2 regions of the Streptomyces sp. NBC_00178 genome follow, and region 1 is predicted to be linked to the other one. Evidence: riboswitches for the same ligand, from Rfam matches in the RefSeq annotation. Region 1 holds a riboswitch; the other holds the start of a gene.
The links. Region 1 has a riboswitch for S-adenosylmethionine ahead of thrC (threonine synthase). Riboswitches for the same ligand answer to the same signal wherever they lie in the genome.

Region 1 (4,613 bases):
ACCGCGAGGTCCTGCCGCGAGGGGTAGGCGAAGGCGATGTGCACCACCCGCTCGCGCCACTCGGGGCGCTCCTCCAGCAGGGCCCGGTAGGCGTGGAGCCCGCGGACGATGTTCTTGGAGAGCTCGGTCCGGTCCACGCGCACGATGGTGCGCCGGCCCGCGCCCACCTGCTCCCGCAGCGTCTCCATGCGGTCGTCCACGTCCGACTCGCGGGAGCGGCGGCGCAGGAAGTCCGCGTCCGCCCCCAGTCCGTGCACACCGATCCGGGTGCGCCCGGTGCCGCCGAGGATCTCCGTGCAGCAGCCGATGAAGGCGTCCGCCCAGCGGCGCGTCAGGAAAGCGGCGCGGTCGGCGCCGAGGATGCCCTTGAGGAGCTGCTCGCCGATGTCGTCGGGCAGCAGGCGGAAGTAGTCGACGGGGGCCCAGGGGGTGTGCGAGAAGTGCCCGATCCGCAGGTCGGGGCGCAGCTCGCGGAGCATGCCGGGGACCAGCGAGAGGTGGTAGTCCTGCACGAGGACCGCGGCGCCCTCGCCCGCCTCCTCGGCCAGTGCCTCGGCGAAGGCCCGGTTGTACGCCTCGTAGGACGCCCACTGCCGGCGGAACTCCGCGTCGAAGACGGGCTCCACCGGCGTCTGGTAGATCATGTGGTGGACGAACCAGAGGACGGAGTTCGCGATGCCGTTGTAGGCGTCCTCGTGGACCCCGGCGTCGATGTCGAGCATGCGCACGCCGGGCTCGGACACGCCCCTGCGGACCGCCTCCCGGTCGCCGTCACCGAGAGCGGCGCACACCCACAGCTTGTCGTCGACGGCGCTGAGGCCGGAGACGAGCCCGCCGCCACCGCGCTTCGAGTCGAGCGTGCCGTCCTCCCGCAGGGCGTACGACACCGGGCCGCGGTTGGACGCGACGAGGACCTGGGCAGCGTGCTCGGAGACCATGTACCCGAACCTAGCCCGTGGGGGAAGGTGCCAAACGTGAGGAACGGCGGGAGATCCGGAGCGCGGAGGCGGTGGCCGGAAACCGCTGAGGGCTGTCCCGCAATCCCCGGCGGATCACGGGACAGCCCTCAGGCGGCGTTCCGGGAGGCGTACTCCGCGATCTCCCGCATCGGCGGCCGCTCCTCCGTGTCCACCGCGTGGGTGCGCGGGACGAATCCGCCGGGCCCCCGCTCGAACTGCGTGATCTCGGGGCGCACGAGCGGGCCCCGGGACAGCCTCAGCTGCGCCGTCCGGTAGATCGCCGCCGCCATCCGTCCGAGCGCCTGGCCGTCCTGGTGGCGGTGTCTGCGCACACCGACGTCGACCTGGGCCAGCGCGTCCAGGCCCACCGTGTGCAGGGCGTCGACCAGCAGGCCCAGCTCCACTCCGTAGCCGACCGGGAAGGGGAGCTGTTCCAGCAGGGAACGGCGCACCGCGTACTCGCCGCCCAGCGGCTGCACGAATCCGGCCAGCCGGGGCCAGTGGAGGTTGAGCAGCGGGCGGGCCACGAGTTCGGTGACGCGTCCGCCCTGGCCCGCGGCCTCGCCGAGCGGGCGGTCGTACATCGCCTTGACGAACTGCACCGAGGGGTCGGTCAGCAGGGGGCCGACGATGCCGGACACGAAACCGGCCGAGAAGTCCCTCAGGTCGGCGTCGACGAAGCAGACGATCTCGCCGCTCGTCACCAGCAGCGAGCGCCACAGGACCTCGCCCTTGCCGGGCAGGGCGGGTATCCGGGGGAGTACGGAGTCCCGGTGGACGACCCGGGCGCCCGCGCGGCGCGCGACCTCGGCCGTGGCGTCGGTGGAACCGGAGTCGATCACCACCAGCTCGTCGACGAGCCGGACCTTCTCCATCAGCTCGCGGCGGATCTCCGTGACGATGGCGCCGACCGTCGCCTCCTCGTTCAGCGCGGGCAGGACGACGCTCACGCGGGCGCGGCGCGGATCCCTCGCCCGCGCGGCCGTGAGGCGGTCGAGCGGGCGGTCGTCGGCCGACCAGGAACGCCTGGTCAGCCAGCGTTCCACCTCTTCCAGCACGGTCGATACTCCCTGTGTGTGATCCATCTCGCGGTTCGGACGACCCTCTCGGCCGACCGGTGCTTCGGTTACAGTCTTGAACAACGCGGATGGCCCTCGCATGTCGGGGTGGCTCCGCCGATAAACGCCCGGATCGCTGGTCCGGTGCCATAGCGCTCATCCAGAGGGACTGAGGGAACGGCCCGTTGAAGTCCCGGCAACCCTCCTGCCGACCGCGAGGTCACGGTGGGGAAGGTGCCAATTCCGTCTTGTGGCGAAATACGTCGCAAGGAAGATGAGGAGAAAGGGCCTCCGCCATCATGGCCGTGCAGACAGTTGCAGCAAACACCAATTCTTCCGCCGTGGATCTCGGTCCCGCCGCAGCGCTTTCCTGCCGCGAATGCGGTGAGCGTTTCGAACTCGGCCCCCTTTTCGCCTGCGCGTCCTGTTTCGGGCCGCTCGAAGTGGCGTACGACCTGCCGAGCGGCTCCCCCGAAGAGCTGAAGAAGCGCATCGCCGAGGGACCGGACAACATCTGGCGTTACGCGCCGCTGCTCCCCGTCCCCGCCGACGTCGCGGACAAGCCCAACATCAACCCCGGTTTCACGAAGCTCGTCAAGGCCGACAACCTCGCCCGCGAGCTGGGCGTGACCGGCGGCCTTTACGTCAAGGACGACTCCGGCAACCCGACGCACTCCTTCAAGGACCGTGTCGTCGCGATCGCCGTCGAGGCCGCCCGCGCCTTCGGCTTCACCACGCTCTCCTGCTCCTCCACCGGCAACCTCGCCGGTGCGGTCGGTGCCGCCGCGGCCCGCGCCGGTTTCCGCTCGTGCGTGTTCATCCCGCACGACCTGGAGCAGGGCAAGGTCGTCATGGCCGCGGTGTACGGCGGCGAGCTGGTCGGCATCGAGGGCAACTACGACGACGTCAACCGCTTCTGCTCGGAGCTCATCGGCGACCCGCTCGGTGAGGGCTGGGGCTTCGTCAACGTCAACCTGCGTCCGTACTACGGCGAGGGGTCCAAGACCCTGGCGTACGAGATCTGCGAGCAGCTCGGCTGGAAGCTGCCCGACCAGCTCGTCATCCCGATCGCGTCCGGTTCGCAGCTCACCAAGATCGACAAGGGTCTCCAGGAGCTGATCAAGCTCGGCCTCGTCGAGGACAAGCCGTACAAGATCTTCGGCGCCCAGGCCGAGGGCTGCTCCCCGGTCTCCACCGCCTTCAAGGCCGGCCACGACGTGGTGCGGCCGCAGAAGCCGAAGACGATCGCGAAGTCCCTGGCCATCGGGAACCCGGCCGACGGCCCGTACGTGCTGGACATCGCCCGCCGGACCGGCGGCGCGGTGGAGGACGTCGACGACGAGCAGATCGTGGACGCGATCAAGCTACTGGCCCGCACCGAGGGCATCTTCGCGGAGACCGCGGGCGGTGTGACGGTCGGCGTGACGAAGAAGCTGATCGAGGCCGGCCTGCTGGACCCGTCCCTGACCACCGTCGTCCTGAACACCGGTGACGGACTGAAGACGCTGGACGCGGTCGCCCCGACGACCGGCCTGTCGGCGACGATCCGGCCCAGCCTGGACGCGTTCCGCGACGCGGGCCTCGCCGCCGCCAACTGACCACCCGAGACCCGAAGGAAGGCACCGACATGAGCGTCAAGGTCCGCATCCCCACCATCCTCCGCACCTACACGGGCGGTCAGGCCGAGGTCCAGGCCGAGGGGGCGATCCTCTCCGAGGTCATCGCGTCGCTGGAGCAGAACCACCCGGGCATCGGCGCCCGCGTCCTGGACGACCAGGGCAAGCTGCGCCGCTTCGTCAACGTGTACGTCAACGACGACGACGTGCGCTTCGAGGGCGGCCTGGACGCGGTGACGCCGGACGGTGCCGGCGTCTCGATCATCCCGGCCGTCGCCGGAGGCTGATCCCCGGCACGGACGCGGACGGGGAGTGACGGCCCCGGCCGGGTGTCCGGCGACTCCGCAGCGTGAGCACGATGGCCCTCTCCGCAAGAGAAGCGGAGGGGGCCATTCTGCATGGTTGAGCGCGGTAGAGTTGGGGAAGTCCCCGCCGCTGCCCGTGCCGCCCGCATATGAGAATGCGCCCGGCCGCGACAAGAAGCAGCCAAAGTGCGTGAGTCTCTTGAGGCATAAGTGGCCTTTGCCTGGCCCGACTTGCCCAGGAATCCTCCTGTTCATACCTGTCCGGGTGTTCCCGCGCGCCCAGAATTCTCGTCCGATTGCCCTGTTGCAGAGGGCAGTTGGGCAGATACATTCAGCCGCGGTCGACGCGTTCCGGCGCACGCCACCCTCTCCTGTCGGAGGGTGAGTTCTGACCCGGGACCGCGAAGTGCGGTCTCGTGCAAGGGCCAGTAATAGGGGAGTTGGGCATGGCTCAGGGCACCGTCAAGTGGTTCAACGCGGAGAAGGGGTACGGCTTCATCGCGGTCGACGGTGGTGCGGATGTTTTCGTCCACTACAGCGCGATCCAGATGGACGGGTACCGCACCCTCGAAGAGGGTCAGCGAGTTGAATTCGAGATCTCGCAGGGCCAGAAGGGGCCGCAGGCGGACATGGTCAAGCTCGCCGTCGGCTGAGCTCGGCGCGGTCGGCCGATAC
Region 2 (4,613 bases), 2.1 Mb from region 1:
GGTGCGCCGTCGAACTGCGGAAGTCCTGCGGCAACCCTACGGCCTCGCGCATCCCCGCCGGCACGGCGAGGCGGTCTGTCCCGTTCTCACCGTGTGCGTCATGCTCTGTACGTGATCGATCTGCGGGAAGGCGACTGGCGGAAGCGGGCCCGGGAGCTCGGCGCGGCGGCCGGCGCGGGCGGCGCCCCGGTCACGTACGGACTGATGGCGCTGTGCTGTGCGGTGTTCCTGATCAGCCCGCTCTCCGGGTTCAACCCCACCCACGGCGAGGGCGACGCGCTCCTCGCCGCGCAGGCGGGGTACTTCGAGCGGTGGGGCGTGATCCCCAGCGAACTCCTGGACGGCTCCGCCCACGCGGCCCTGACCCCGCTGACCGCGCTCTTCGTCCACGGCAGCTGGCTGCACCTGCTCGGCAACATGCTCTTCCTCTACGTGTTCGGCGCCATGGCCGAGGAACGCATGGGGCGCACCGAGTTCGTCTTCTTCTACGTCGCGTGCGGCTATTTCGCCCTGGTGGCCTACGCGGTCGTGCACGCGGGCTCGGACCAGACGCTGGTCGGGGCGTCGGGGGCGATCTCCGCCGTGCTGGGCGCCTTCCTCTACCTCTTCCCCCGGGCCCGCGTCACCAGCCTGTTCCCGTTCCTCTTCTTCCTGCCGCTGCGCTTCCCCGCGTGGATCGTGCTCGTGTTCTGGTTCGTGCTCCAGTGGCTCGCGGCCCAGGGCGCGGGAAGCGGGCCGGGGGTGGCCTACCTCGCCCATGTGGCGGGCTTCGCCGCCGGGTTCCTGTACGCCTGGGGGCGTTATCGGGGTGGTACTAGAGTGAAGCCACCAGCCACGGCCACCGAGGGAGAAAGCCAGCCGTGATCACCGCGATCGTTCTCATCAAGACCAGCGTGGACCGGATCCCCGAGATCGCCGAGGCCATCGCCTCGCTGGACAGCGTCAGCGAGGTCTTCTCGGTCACCGGCACGTACGACCTGATCGCCATGGTCCGGGTCGCCAGGCACGACGACCTCGCCGACGTCATCCCGGGCCGGATCAGCAAGATCCCGGGAGTCGAGGGGACCGACACCCACGTGGCCTTCCGCACCTACTCGCAGCACGACCTCGAGGCGGCTTTCGCCATCGGCCTCGACGCCTGAGGCGCGGCGGACGGCTCCGGCCGGGACGGGGAGACGCTCCCGTCCCGGCCGGTTCCGCCCACGGACGGATCAGACCTGGACAAAGGCGCCCCGGTCCGGGACGCAGCGGCCGTCCTCGGTCCGGTAGGCCCAGCGGGCGCCCGAGCTCACGAGCTCCCGGACCGCGCCCAGGAACCGCTCGATGTGCTCGTCCGGCGTCCCGGCCCCGAAACTCACCCGGATGGCGTTGAGCGACCTCTCCCCCGGAGCGGCCTCGGGGGCGCCGCACTCACCCGGGTCCTGCGGCTCGCTGCCCAGCAGGGTGCGCACCAGCGGGTGGGCGCAGAACAGTCCGTCGCGCACCCCGATGCCGTACTCCGCGGAGAGCGCGGCGGCGAAGTGCGAGCTGTTCCAGCCCTCGACCACGAAGGAGATGACGCCGACCCTCGGGGCGTCGTCGCCGAACAGCGAGAGCACCTTCACCTCGGGGACTCCGGCCAGCCCCTCCCGCACCCGGGTGACGAGCTGCTGCTCGCGCTCGACCAGCCGGTCGAAGCCCGCCTCGGTCAGGGCCTTGCAGGCGGCGGCGATGGAGTAGACGCCGATGACGTTGGGCGATCCGGCCTCGTGGCGGGCCGCGGTGGTGTGCCACTCGACGTCCACTCCCCCGTCGGTGCGCCGCGCCACCTTGCGGGAGGCGCCGCCCCCGGCGAGGTAGGGCTCGGCGTCCCGCAGCCAGTCGGCCCGGCCGGCGAGCACGCCCGAGCCGAACGGGGCGTACAGCTTGTGGCCCGAGAAGGCGACCCAGTCGACGTCCAGCTCCGCGATGTCCACCGGGTGATGGGGCGCCAGCTGCGCGGCGTCGAGGACGATCCGGGCCCCGTGGGCGTGGGCGGCAGCCGCCAGTTCCTTCACCGGCCACAGCTCGCCGGTGACGTTGGAGGCACCCGTGACGCAGACCAGGGCCGGGCCGTAGGGGTCGCGGGCGGCCAGGGCCCGCTCGAGCGTGGCGACGGCCTGGTCCGGGGTGCGCGGGGCGTCGAGGTAGGTCACCCGGGCGTCCCGCCAGGGCAGCAGCGAGGCGTGGTGCTCGGTCTCGAACACGAACACCTCGCAGCCGGCGGGCAGCGCGGCGGCCAGCAGGTTGAGCGAGTCGGTCGTCGAGCGGGTGAAGACCACCTGGTCGTCGGCGCGGCAGCCCAGGAACTCCGCGACGGTGGCCCGGCTCGTCTCGAACAGGTCGGTGGAGAGCTGCGAGAGGTATCCGGCACCGCGGTGGACGCTGCCGTAGTACGGGGCGTAGGCGGCCACGTCGTCCCACACCCGCTGGAGGGCGGGGGCGCTGGCGGCGTAGTCGAGGGCGGCGTACGTGACGTCCCCGCCGGTGACGAGCGGAACGGTGACATCCGCGCCCAGAACGGGCAGCGGGGCACAAATGGTCTGGTCGGCGGCAGCGGTGGGTACAGACATGGCGAACTCCCGTAAGAGGCAGGCGACATCCTCGCGCCGGCGGTACGCGGCAGCGCGGAGAGGAAGGAGGAAAAGGGTGTGCGGAGGAGGGCTTCGCGCCCTATCGCATTCGCTTGCTCACAGAAGGCTCCCTGGGACCAGGACCCCAAGGGGTGGCATCCAGCGATGCCGAGGGGTCCGCGCTTGCCGCAGACCTCGCTGACTGCGGCCTGGTCTTCACCCGGGGCACCCCGCCACGGACGGAGGGTTGCCGGACAGCGGGCCGGGGCCGTAGTCGCTGTCACTCATGACCTGCCCAGCATCTTGCCACACCCCTGGCGACGCGCAAGGGCGCAGTCCGCGATCCGGACTGCGCCCCGCTCTCACACCGTGCGCCTCTCAGGCGTTGCTGGCGGACACCCAGCGCTCCAGCGCGCGCTTGGCCCCGCCCGAGTCGATGGACTCCGCGGCGCGCGCGATCCCGGCCGCCAGCTGCTCCTGCAGCGTGCCCGCACCCGGGTCCAGCGCGACCAGCGCTGCCGCGGAGTTGAGGAGCACGGCCTCGCGCACGGGCCCGGTCTCCCCGTCGAGCAGCCGGCGGGCGACATCGGCGTTGTACGACGCGTCGGCGCCCCGCAGGGCCTCGACGGGGACCAGCTGGAGACCGACGTCGCGCGGGTCGAAGGGCTCCTCGCGGACCGTGCCGTCGCGCACGGTCCACACCCGGGAGGTGGCGGTGGTCGTCAGCTCGTCCAGGCCGTCGTCACCGCGGAAGACCAGCGCGGAGTTGCCCCGGTCCGCCAGCACACCCGCCACGATGGGCGCCATCTTCGGGTCGGCGACGCCGATGGCCTGGGAACGCACCCGTGCCGGATTGGTGAGCGGACCCAGGATGTTGAAGGTGGTCTGGGTCCCCAGCTCCTTGCGGGCCTTGGCCGCGTACCGCAGGGCGGGGTGGAACTTCACGGCGAAGCAGAAGGTGATGCCGGCCTCCTCCGCGACGGAGACGACCCGCTGCGGGGTGAGTTCGAGGTTGACGCCGAGCTTCTCCAGCACGTCGGAGGCCCCGCTGGCCGAGGAGGAGGCGCGGTTGCCGTGCTTGACGACCTTGGCCCCCGTCCCCGCGACGACGATGGCGGACATGGTGGAGATGTTGACCGTCTTGGCCATGTCGCCGCCGGTCCCCACGATGTCGACCGTGCGGCCGGGCACCTCGATGGTGTGGGCGTGCTCGTACATGGCGCGGACCAGTCCGGTCACCTCGTCGACCGTCTCGCCCTTGGCCCGCAGCGCGACCGCGAACCCGGCGATCTGCGCGTCCGTGGCCTCACCGCTCATGATGCGGTTCATGGCCCAGGCCGTGTCGTCGGCGCCGAGGTCCTCGCCCCGCAGGAGAGGGGTCAGCACGCCCGGCCAGGTGCGGGCCGCCGTGTTGTCGCCGCCGTCCTGGGTCGCCACGTTCATGGTCCGCTCCTGGGAGTCCACAGCCGGTACAAGGATGTCTCCCACCCTATCCAGCCCGGAGGCAGCGAAGAGCCCCGTCCACCGGATGGACGGGGCTCTCGCTGTGGCGTTCAGCTGAGGTGATCAGTGGTGGCCGTGGCCGCTCGTGATCTCCTTGTACTCCTCGGCGGTGGGCTTGGCGATCTGACTGTCCTCACCGAAGTAGCCCTTGCTGAGGCTCGCCCGCACCTTCTGCAGTACGGACGGCTTGCGCTCGACGCCGTTCTCGTCGACCGTCGGGCCGATCTCGACCGGCTTGTACTGCTCATGCGCGGTGAGCGTGTGCAGCTGCCCCGGGCCGAGCGGCTCGTGGATCTCGACGAACTCACCGTGCGGCAGGCGCTTGATGGTGCCGGACTCGCGCCCGTGCAGCACCTTCTCCTTGTCGCGTCGCTGGAGGCCGAGGCAGATCCGCTTCGTGACGATGAACGCCAGGACCGGGCCGACGAAGAAGGCGATCCGGACGAACCAGCTGATCGAGTTCAGCGACAGGTGGAAGTGGGTCGCCCAGATGTCGTTGCCGCCGCCGATGAGCATGAC

Region 2: it holds a riboswitch for S-adenosylmethionine, as region 1 does, so the genes downstream of both, OHT61_RS08870 (aminotransferase class V-fold PLP-dependent enzyme) here and thrC (threonine synthase) in region 1, are expected to answer to the same signal.

What each region holds. Positions count from the first base shown of each region.
Region 1 is NZ_CP108143.1:4,135,799-4,140,411, forward strand. Features, by position in the region: gene OHT61_RS18020 (alpha,alpha-trehalose-phosphate synthase (UDP-forming)) at 1-938, opposite strand, end outside; gene OHT61_RS18025 (glucosyl-3-phosphoglycerate synthase) at 1,067-2,017, opposite strand; SAM riboswitch class I at 2,171-2,298, shown strand; gene thrC (threonine synthase) at 2,317-3,615, shown strand; gene OHT61_RS18035 (MoaD/ThiS family protein) at 3,645-3,920, shown strand; gene OHT61_RS18040 (cold-shock protein) at 4,385-4,591, shown strand.
Region 2 is NZ_CP108143.1:2,055,199-2,059,811, forward strand. Features, by position in the region: gene OHT61_RS08860 (rhomboid family intramembrane serine protease) at 112-864, shown strand; gene OHT61_RS08865 (Lrp/AsnC family transcriptional regulator) at 861-1,142, shown strand; gene OHT61_RS08870 (aminotransferase class V-fold PLP-dependent enzyme) at 1,212-2,591, opposite strand; SAM riboswitch class IV at 2,766-2,883, opposite strand; gene trpD (anthranilate phosphoribosyltransferase) at 2,970-4,034, opposite strand; gene qcrB (cytochrome bc1 complex cytochrome b subunit) at 4,158-4,613, opposite strand, start outside.